4 regions of the Pseudomonas sp. 3MAES_34.3B genome follow, and region 1 is predicted to be linked to each of the others. Evidence: predicted binding sites of a transcription regulator. Region 1 holds the regulator's gene; each other region holds the start of a gene.
The links. The regulator FliA, encoded in region 1, starts transcription of late flagellar genes. The targets are predictions, from matches to a motif close to CTAAAGTTTNNNNNNNNNNNGCCGNTAA.

Region 1 (2,200 bases):
GGCCGGCGGGTGATGCTGCTGGACGCCGACCTGGGCCTGGCCAACGTCGACGTGTTGCTGGGGCTCACACCCAAGCGCACGCTCGCCGATGTGATCGAGGGCCGTTGCGACCTGCGCGATGTGCTCCTGCAGGGGCCGGGCGGGGTACGCATCGTACCGGCTGCCTCGGGTACCCAGAGCATGGTCCATCTGACCCCGGCACAACACGCCGGCCTCATCCAGGCCTTCAGCGAGATCGGCGATAACCTGGATGTACTGGTGATCGATACCGCGGCCGGTATCGGCGACTCGGTAGTGAGCTTCGTGCGCGCCGCCCAGGAGGTGCTGCTGGTCGTGTGCGACGAGCCCACTTCCATCACCGACGCCTATGCCTTGATCAAGTTGCTCAACCGCGACTACGGCATGAACCGCTTCCGCGTGCTGGCCAACATGGCCCAGAGCCCGCAGGAAGGGCGCAACCTGTTCGCCAAGCTCACCAAGGTAACTGACCGTTTCCTTGATGTGGCGCTCCAATACGTAGGCGCGGTGCCGTACGACGAAACCGTGCGCAAGGCCGTACAGAAACAGCGGGCCGTTTATGAAGCGTTCCCGCGCTCGAAATGCGCGCTGGCCTTCAAGGCCATCGCTCAGAAGGTCGATACCTGGCCGCTGCCCGCCAACCCGCGGGGGCACCTGGAATTCTTCGTCGAACGTTTGGTACAGCAAACCAGTGCGGGGCCTGTCTCATGAGCGCCAGTGGATACCGGATGTACAACAACGCCTCTCGGCAGTCGCAGCAGCATGAGCTGATCGAGCGCTATGCGCCTCTGGTCAAGCGCATTGCCTATCACTTGCTGGCACGATTGCCCGCGAGCGTACAGGTCGAAGACCTCATTCAGGCCGGCATGATCGGCCTGCTCGAGGTGGCCAACAAGTACGACTCCAGCAAGGGTGCGAGTTTCGAGACCTATGCCGGTATCCGCATCCGCGGCGCCATGCTCGACGAAGTGCGCAAAGGCGACTGGGCACCGCGCTCCGTTCACCGCAACAGCCGCACCGTGAGCGACGCCATTCGAAAAATTGAAGCGCGTACGGGCCGTGAGGCTAAAGATCACGAGGTTGCTGCCGAACTCAAGGTCAGCATCGAGGAATATTACTCGATGCTGAACGACACCCTGGGCAGCCGGCTGTACAGTTTCGACGACCTGTTGCAGGACGGCGAGCATGAAGGCCTGCACGAGGGTGGCGCCAGCCACAGCGGCGAACCCGCGCGTGGGTTGGAAGACGAACGCTTCCAGGGTGCACTGGCTGACGCCATTGCCAACTTGCCCGAGCGTGAGCGCCTGGTGCTGTCGCTGTATTACGACGAGGAACTGAACCTCAAGGAAATCGGTGAAGTACTGGGGGTAAGCGAGTCTCGGGTGAGCCAGTTGCATAGCCAGTGCGCGGCGCGTTTGCGCAGCCGCCTGGGCGATTGGCGCGCCCGCTGACACTGCTGGCGCGAGGGCTGGCCCGCAAAATTTTCAGAGAATGCTGGAACGGTACGGCGGCAATATGATATCACCGCCCGCCACGCCTGCTCAGGCAGTCATGCAGGTACAGGTGTAAACGGATTCGATTGACTGCGCGTCCCGGAGTGGGCGCGTTTGAGACTGCTTGGAGGTCTACTTGGACAAGAACATGAAAATCCTGATCGTTGACGATTTTTCGACGATGAGGCGGATCATTAAAAACCTGTTGCGCGACCTGGGGTTCACTAATACCTCGGAAGCGGACGACGGCAATACGGCTTTGCCCATGCTGCAAAGCGGCGCCTTCGACTTCCTGGTAACCGACTGGAACATGCCGGGCATGACCGGTATCGAGCTGCTGCGCACCGTGCGCGCAGATGAGCGTCTCAAGCACCTCCCGGTGCTGATGGTGACCGCTGAAGCCAAGCGTGAGCAAATCATCGAAGCGGCCCAGGCTGGCGTCAACGGCTATGTGGTCAAGCCCTTCACCGCGCAGGTGCTGAAAGAGAAGATCGAGAAAATCTTCGAGCGCGTCAACAGCTGAGAGGCCGCACAGGGGGCGCTATGGAGTCCAGTAATCTGCCGTTGGGGGACTTCGAGTCCACCCTGAAAATCCATGCGCGTCAGTTGGTGGAGAGCCTCGAAAAGGGCCGCTTCGGCGACGCCGTGCAGTTGATTCACCAATTGAACCAGACGCGCGACCGTGGCCT
Region 2 (2,200 bases), 1.7 Mb from region 1:
GGCCTTGGCCATTTCGTCCAGCGCGGTACCGGCAACCTGGGCCTCGTGCATGGTGGTTTGCACCTGCTGCTGGTTGGCTTCCATGGTCGCCACTACCGTCGAGGTGCCGGCCTGGATTGCGCCGACCATTTCCTCGATTTCCCGCGTGGAAGCCTGGGTGCGCCCGGCCAGCGCGCGCACTTCGTCCGCGACCACGGCGAAGCCACGGCCTGCCTCCCCGGCGCGTGCGGCCTCGATGGCCGCGTTGAGGGCCAGCAAGTTCGTTTGCTCGGCGATGCCGCGGATCACGTCCAGCACCTTGCCGATTTCCTGCGAGCGCCCCGCCAGTTCACGCACCTGCCCGGAGGCACTGACTGCGTTCTGGCTCATGCGCTGGATCGACTGCAACGTGGTGTCCACGCGCTGGCGACCCTGCTGAGAGGACTTGGCGCAGTGCTCCGAAGCGTCGGCGGTAGACGTGGCATTGCGCGCCACTTCCTCTACAGCGGTGGTCATCTCGGTCACTGCCGTGGCGGCCTGCTCCACTTCCTGATGCTGGCGCCCCAGGTCGTTGGCAGTCTGGTGCGTAATGGCGGTCATCTGCTCCGCTGCCGCGGACAACTGGTGCGAGGAATCGCCGATCAACCGCAAGGTGTCGATCAGGCTTTGCTTCATCACTGCCAGCGCCTGCAGCAACTGCGCCGGTTCATCCTCGCCCTCGGGCTGGATCGCTGCGGTGAGGCGGCCATCGGCAATCTGCCGCGCCACGTCGATCGCATGGTTCAGCGGTCGCACGATACTGCGGGTCAGCAGCCACGCCAGCAACACGGTGAGCGCAAACACCACTACCAGCGCGATAACGGTGGCGCGGACCGCCACGTCGTAATCGGCGCGGGCCTGCTCGGTGAAGCGCGCCGCATTGTCGGCATTGATCTTGACCAGCGCATTGAAGAGGTCGCCGGTTTTGTTGGATGCATCCTGGATAGGGCCGTTGAGCACCTTGAGCATGCCATCGGTATCGTTGGCTTCAGACAGGCGCTGATAAGCATCCAGCTGGGTGTTGTAACCCGCCACCACTTGCTGCATCTGCGCAAAGGCCTCGCTGGCCGCAGGCGTCTTCACCGTCTGGTACGCAGCCATGGACTTGTCCAGTTCGCCGCGCAGGAACAACAGCCGGTCCACCGTGGGTTTAAGCACGGCGGGGTCGCGGTTCATCATCATGCGCAAGGTGATTACCCGGATGCCCAGCTGGTTATCACGAATCTGCGCGATATAGCGGGTGCCCGCGTGCGAGGTTTCTTCGGTGTACACCACCGCTTCACGCATGCGCGTGATCTGGTGAATGGAAAACAGCCCGAACGCGAGCATCAGTAATGCGATCAGGCCAAAGCTGACCAAGGCACGGGTAGCGATACGAAACCGGTTGAGTTGCATGCGAAGCTCCTTCTTGATGCCTGTTGATCGGCCGAGCGGCGCAAAAGATGAGCCGTTTGCGGCCAGGTAGCATCAAAATATTTCAGCGACCCGCGCGCAAAGGCGCTAGCGCGGTTATCGGGCTGTCCAGCCGCCGTCCATGCTCCAGGCCGCCCCACGTACCTGGCGAGCGGCATCACTGCACAGAAAGGCCACCAGCTCGCCAAGCTGTTCAGGCGTCACGAACTCTAGCGACGGTTGCTTTTCAGACAACAATTCCGCTTTCGCCTGCTCCGCGCCCAGGCCATTGGCCGCCTTGGCATCGATCTGCTGCTGCACCAACGGCGTAAGCACAAAGCCCGGGCAAATAGCGTTGCAGGTAATGTCCAACTGCGCCGTTTCCAGCGCCACCACCTTGGTAAGCCCTACCACGCCATGTTTGGCGGCCACGTACGCCGCCTTGCCAGCCGAACCCACCAGGCCATGGGCCGAGGCGATGTTGACAATGCGCCCCCAGCCGCGGCTTTTCATGCCAGGCAGGCACAGGCGGGTGGCGTGGAACACCGAGGAAAGATTGATGGCGATAATGGCGTCCCAGCGCTCTATGGGGAACTCCTCCACCGGGGCCACGTACTGGATGCCAGCGTTGTTGACCAGGATGTCCACGCCACCGAACGCCGCTTCGGTGGCGTGAATCAGTGCGGCGATGTCTTCAGGCTTGCTCACATCCGCCGGGTGGTGGATGGCCTCGGCGCCGAGCGCCCGTACTTGCTCCAGTGCGGGCTGCGGGTCACCGAAGCCGTTGAGG
Region 3 (2,200 bases), 340 kb from region 1:
CAGCGGCCTGGCCTTCCTGCTTACGGCTTTCCTGGGATTCGGTAGTGAGCATGATCACCGGCGTGAACTTGTACGCCGGCAGTTTCTTCAGCTCTTTCACGAAGGTAATGCCGTCCATGTTCGGCATGTTCACATCGCTGATCACCAGGTGGATCTTCTGGCCGGTCAGCTTGCGCAGTGCGTCCTGGCCATCGCAGGCTTCCAGCACGTCGTAGCCTTGGCCCTTGAGGGTGATACCTACTACTTGGCGGATGCTTGCGGAGTCATCCACTACCAATATGGACTTGGCCATATAACCTCCTGAAGGGTGATTTACTAAAAGCGGTCAATACGCCATTGCCCGGAAGGGCAGCGGCCTAGAAAAAGGTGACAGCGCTGTCGGCGGGCCTGGCGCTGCCTCGGCCGTGATGGTTGTTGCGCTGCTCTTGCATCGCGTAGGTGCGTTCGGTTTCGGCCAGCCACGCGTCCACATCGAGATGGAAGGGTTCGCCCGTTGCCTGGCAATGCTCCAACTGCTGGTGCAAGCTCGCCATCCGTTCGCGTACCTGAACGAGGATCTGGCTCACGCGGTCCTGGAACTGCAGTTCTACCAGCACCTGGGAAAGCTCATGGCCAATGCCGGTACTTTCGTCCTGCAGCAACTGCGATGCGCTTTGCAGTTGCCCGGTGATGCCTTCGAAAACGCCCAGTACGCCTTCGATGGTGTGTTCGGCATGCGCAACGGTGTCGCTGCTCTTGTCATTGCTCTCACCGGCCACTTCTACCAGGCGCCCGATGGCGTTGTTGATCACGTCCACCTTCGCGGACATTTTCTGGCCCGTTTCACTGGACTGGCTCGACAGTGAACGCACGGCATCGGCCACCACGGCGAAGCCGCGTCCGGCTTCCCCGGCGCGTGCCGCTTCGATGGCGGCATTGAGTGCCAACAGGTTGGTTTGTTGAGCGATGGCGGCGACTTCCGCTGCCATCTGCCGCAGCTCTCCGGTGTAGTCGGTGAGGTTGCGCACGGCATGGAGCATTTCATTACGGCTTTGCTGGCTCACACGTAGCGTGTCGACCACTTCGCTCAGGGCAACCTGGCTCTGGGACAAGCCTTCGCCTGCGCCTCCCTGGCCCATGTCACCGGCGGCCTGCCGCGAGGTGCTCACGGTGTGGTCGAGGCGTTGGGCAATATCTACGAAACGCTGGGTAAGCGCGCCAATGGCCGCTTCGGTCTGGTCACGCGAGGTGTCGATCTGGCGCATCCATACCGGCAATGCGGCGAGACACAAGCGCTGGGCATCTTCAACCCGAGGGGCTTCACTTGCAGGCGCCTGGCTGGCGAGCTCACGCGCCTGCGCTTCGGCCGCCTGGTGCTGGCCGCGCCAGCCGCACAGCGCGCCGGCCACTACAGCGGGCGCAGCGACACAAACCGCGGTCAACCAGAACGGCAGGGCAGGCGCGCTTGCCAGCACTGCCAGTGAGACGGCTGCGCCCGCAGCGTTGAACAACACAGGCGCGCAACGGGCGACAGGATGAACATCGCGAACGTTGGACTTCATGGGTAACCCTTGAGCAGCGGCCCCGGGCGGGGCAAGTACCTGGGTTATCCCCCTGTGGGCCCGATAACCTTAGCCGATCGAGCCGCCGTTCGTCGTAAAGCTGGATCCTATTGTGCGAGGTTTGTACAGGCGTGCAGGCGTGTAAAACAAAGGCTTTGGCGATAGGACTGTTCGCGGTCAATGATCACAGGGCAGGGCGGGGTGATAACGAAACGGCCTGTGTGCGAAGGGCGGTGTACAACTTTTCATGGCCTTGCGGGGGAGCCAATTGCCCAGTGCAGAAGACGGCGGAGCCGGCGAACACATCGGTTCCCTGTGCCGGCCCCAAGCCTTTGAGTGAATCTAGAAGTTTTTCGCCGCCCCCCGGGTGCCGGGGTATTCGATTTCCTGAACGATCTTGTTCTTGATGTCCAGGCGCTTTTTCTTCAGCGCGCTTACGGTGTCATCCTCGGCCGAGGCGTTTTCGGCATCGACCACCTGCCGGTCGATGTCCTCGTATTTGGTGACCAGGCTTTGCAGCAGTTTGTTGGTCTGCTGCAGCTTGTTCACTTCTTCTCGCGTTTTGCCCAGGTCGGCATAAAGATCATGTGTAGCTGGCATCGCTTCACCTCGCGGCTGGTGGATTATACGGAGCATAGCCGTTGATTCACGGGTTTGAC
Region 4 (2,200 bases), 2.6 Mb from region 1:
AACCTTCCAGCTGATCAAGCTTGCCCGCCTGATCGAAGGCCTCGGCATACAGCTCGATGGCGGCGTATGCGGTGTAGCACCCCGCGCAGCCGCAGGCCGCCTCCTTGGCGTGCCGTGCATGTGGCGCCGAATCGGTACCCAGGAAGAATTTCGCATCACCACTGGTGGCAGCTTCGATCAACGCGGCCTGATGAGTGTTGCGCTTGAGAATCGGGAGGCAATAGAAGTGAGGGCGGATACCCCCCACCAGCATGTGGTTACGGTTGTAGAGCAGGTGATGAGCCGTGATGGTGGCCCCAACATTGGCATTGGTGGCCTTGACAAAAGCGACGGCGTCAGCGGTGGTGATGTGCTCGAACACCACCTTGAGCGTAGGAAAGCGTTCGACAATCCGGCTCATGTGTTCGTCGATGAAGGCTTTTTCGCGATCGAAGACGTCGATGTCCGCATGGGTCACTTCACCGTGCACCAGCAGCGGCATGCCTTCCTCGGCCATGGCTTCAAGCACCGGGAACAGCCGATCGATGGACGTTACACCGGAATCGGAGTTGGTAGTCGCACCGGCCGGGTAGAGCTTGGCGGCATGCACATACCCACTGGCCTTGGCCAAACGGATGTCATCGGGCTGGGTACGGTCGGTAAGGTAAAGCACCATCAGGGGTTCGAAAGCGCTGCCGGCCGGGCGAGCGGCCAGGATGCGCTGGCGATACTCGCCCGCCTGCTCGGCATTACGCACCGGCGGCACAAGGTTGGGCATGATGATCGCGCGGCCGAAGTTGCGCGCGACGTCGGCGACGGTTTGGGCCAGGGCGGCGCCGTCGCGTAGGTGAATGTGCCAGTCGTCTGGACGTAGCAGGGTAATGCGGTCGGACATGAAAGGTACCAGGCGGGTCGAACTCATGGGGGCGCCGGCAGCGAAGCGGGTACGGTAAAAACCGCGGCCCCGGCGGAGCGCGGCCCGGCCAGGCGCTGCCATCGCCGAAGTGCCGCTGCGGGCTGCCAGTATGACGGGCTTGGGCGAATCCTACCGGAAAAGCCTCGTGGCGGCATCCGCTATCAAGTTTGACGCAAGGCGACCGATACGCAGTAGGTACGTAGTCATCTGCACCGGAGTCCACCGTGGGCCATCGTTTCCTTGCCTGTTTATCCTTGATCGCCTGTGGCCTCGCTACAGCGCCGGCGATGGCGTTCACCTTCCAGACAAGGCTGGAAAACGTAGAGTGGAAGGTCGAGGGCGATGCCTTCGAATGCCGCTTGAGCCAGCCAGTCGCTGATTTTGGCGAAGGCCAGTTCGTTCGCCGTGCGGGGGAAAAGGTGGTGTTCCGCCTCGATACCAGCATTGCCGCACTGGGTACCGGCAGCGCTACGCTGATGGCCGCCGCAGCGCCCTGGCAGCCGGGCAGGGGTGACATCAACCTGGGCGCGGCGCGTCTGGGCGGTGGGCCTGTTGTGCTGACGTCCAGCCAGGGACAGGCCAGCGGCCTGATCAGCGGGCTGATGGAAGGCCGCAGCACGGTGGTTCGCACGGTCTCCAGCGAGACGGGGCAGCCAATGGAAGTACGCCTGTTGCCGGTGAAGTTCAGCAAGGCATGGAATGACTATCAGGCGTGCACGGCAAAGCTGTTGCCGATGAACTTCGATCAGGTACGCATGAGCCAGATTCCCTTCCCGGGCACCGGCGTGGACCTGAGTGCGGGGGCCAAGGCGCGCCTGGACACTATCCTGGCGTTCATGAAGGCAGAGCCTGCGGTCAACCATATCGAACTGGACGGGCATTCAGACAACAGCGGCAATCGCCTGACCAACCGCGAGCTTTCGCGTCGACGAGCGCTGGCCGTGGCCGACTACCTCAAAGCCCATGGCGTGCCTGAAGAGCGCATCGACGTGCGCTTCCATGGCGAACAGTACCCGCTTGTACCCAATAACTCTGCCGCGAACCGCGCCCGTAACCGGCGTGTGAACATTCAGCTCGACAAGAAACCTGTGACGGATGTTGCGCCGGCCCCTGTGGCTGCGCCGTCCCAGCCTGCTCCGGCGCCGGCCGCCGCGCCTGCGTCGGGAAGCGCTCCGGCGAGCGCTCCGGCAGCTGCGCCCAGCTCCCCACCGGCCGCTGGCAAACCCCCAGTGAAGGGTTGAAACCTGCGCGAATGGCTCCGATTGTTGTCGCTTCCCCAACAGTGCCTGTCGCGCTACTGTAAAT

Region 2: a site for FliA is predicted at 1,438-1,465, ahead of AC3Z8Y_RS08930 (methyl-accepting chemotaxis protein). Genes of this name have one in related genera too.
Region 3: a site for FliA is predicted at 1,247-1,274, ahead of AC3Z8Y_RS18045 (methyl-accepting chemotaxis protein). Genes of this name have one in related genera too.
Region 4: a site for FliA is predicted at 1,056-1,083, ahead of AC3Z8Y_RS04975 (flagellar protein MotY). Genes of this name have one in related genera too.

What each region holds. Positions count from the first base shown of each region.
Region 1 covers NZ_CM176960.1:3,715,687-3,717,886, reverse strand. Annotated here, with positions in the region: gene fleN (flagellar synthesis regulator FleN) at 1-729, shown strand, start outside; gene fliA (RNA polymerase sigma factor FliA) at 726-1,469, shown strand; gene AC3Z8Y_RS16375 (chemotaxis response regulator CheY) at 1,660-2,034, shown strand; gene AC3Z8Y_RS16370 (protein phosphatase CheZ) at 2,055-2,200, shown strand, end outside.
Region 2 covers NZ_CM176960.1:2,018,252-2,020,451, reverse strand. Annotated here, with positions in the region: gene AC3Z8Y_RS08930 (methyl-accepting chemotaxis protein) at 1-1,413, opposite strand, end outside; gene AC3Z8Y_RS08925 (3-hydroxybutyrate dehydrogenase) at 1,528-2,200, opposite strand, start outside.
Region 3 covers NZ_CM176960.1:4,056,034-4,058,233, reverse strand. Annotated here, with positions in the region: gene AC3Z8Y_RS18050 (response regulator) at 1-292, opposite strand, end outside; gene AC3Z8Y_RS18045 (methyl-accepting chemotaxis protein) at 357-1,019, opposite strand; gene AC3Z8Y_RS18040 (DUF465 domain-containing protein) at 1,884-2,141, opposite strand.
Region 4 covers NZ_CM176960.1:1,105,891-1,108,090, forward strand. Annotated here, with positions in the region: gene pyrC (dihydroorotase) at 1-874, opposite strand, end outside; gene AC3Z8Y_RS04975 (flagellar protein MotY) at 1,120-2,136, shown strand.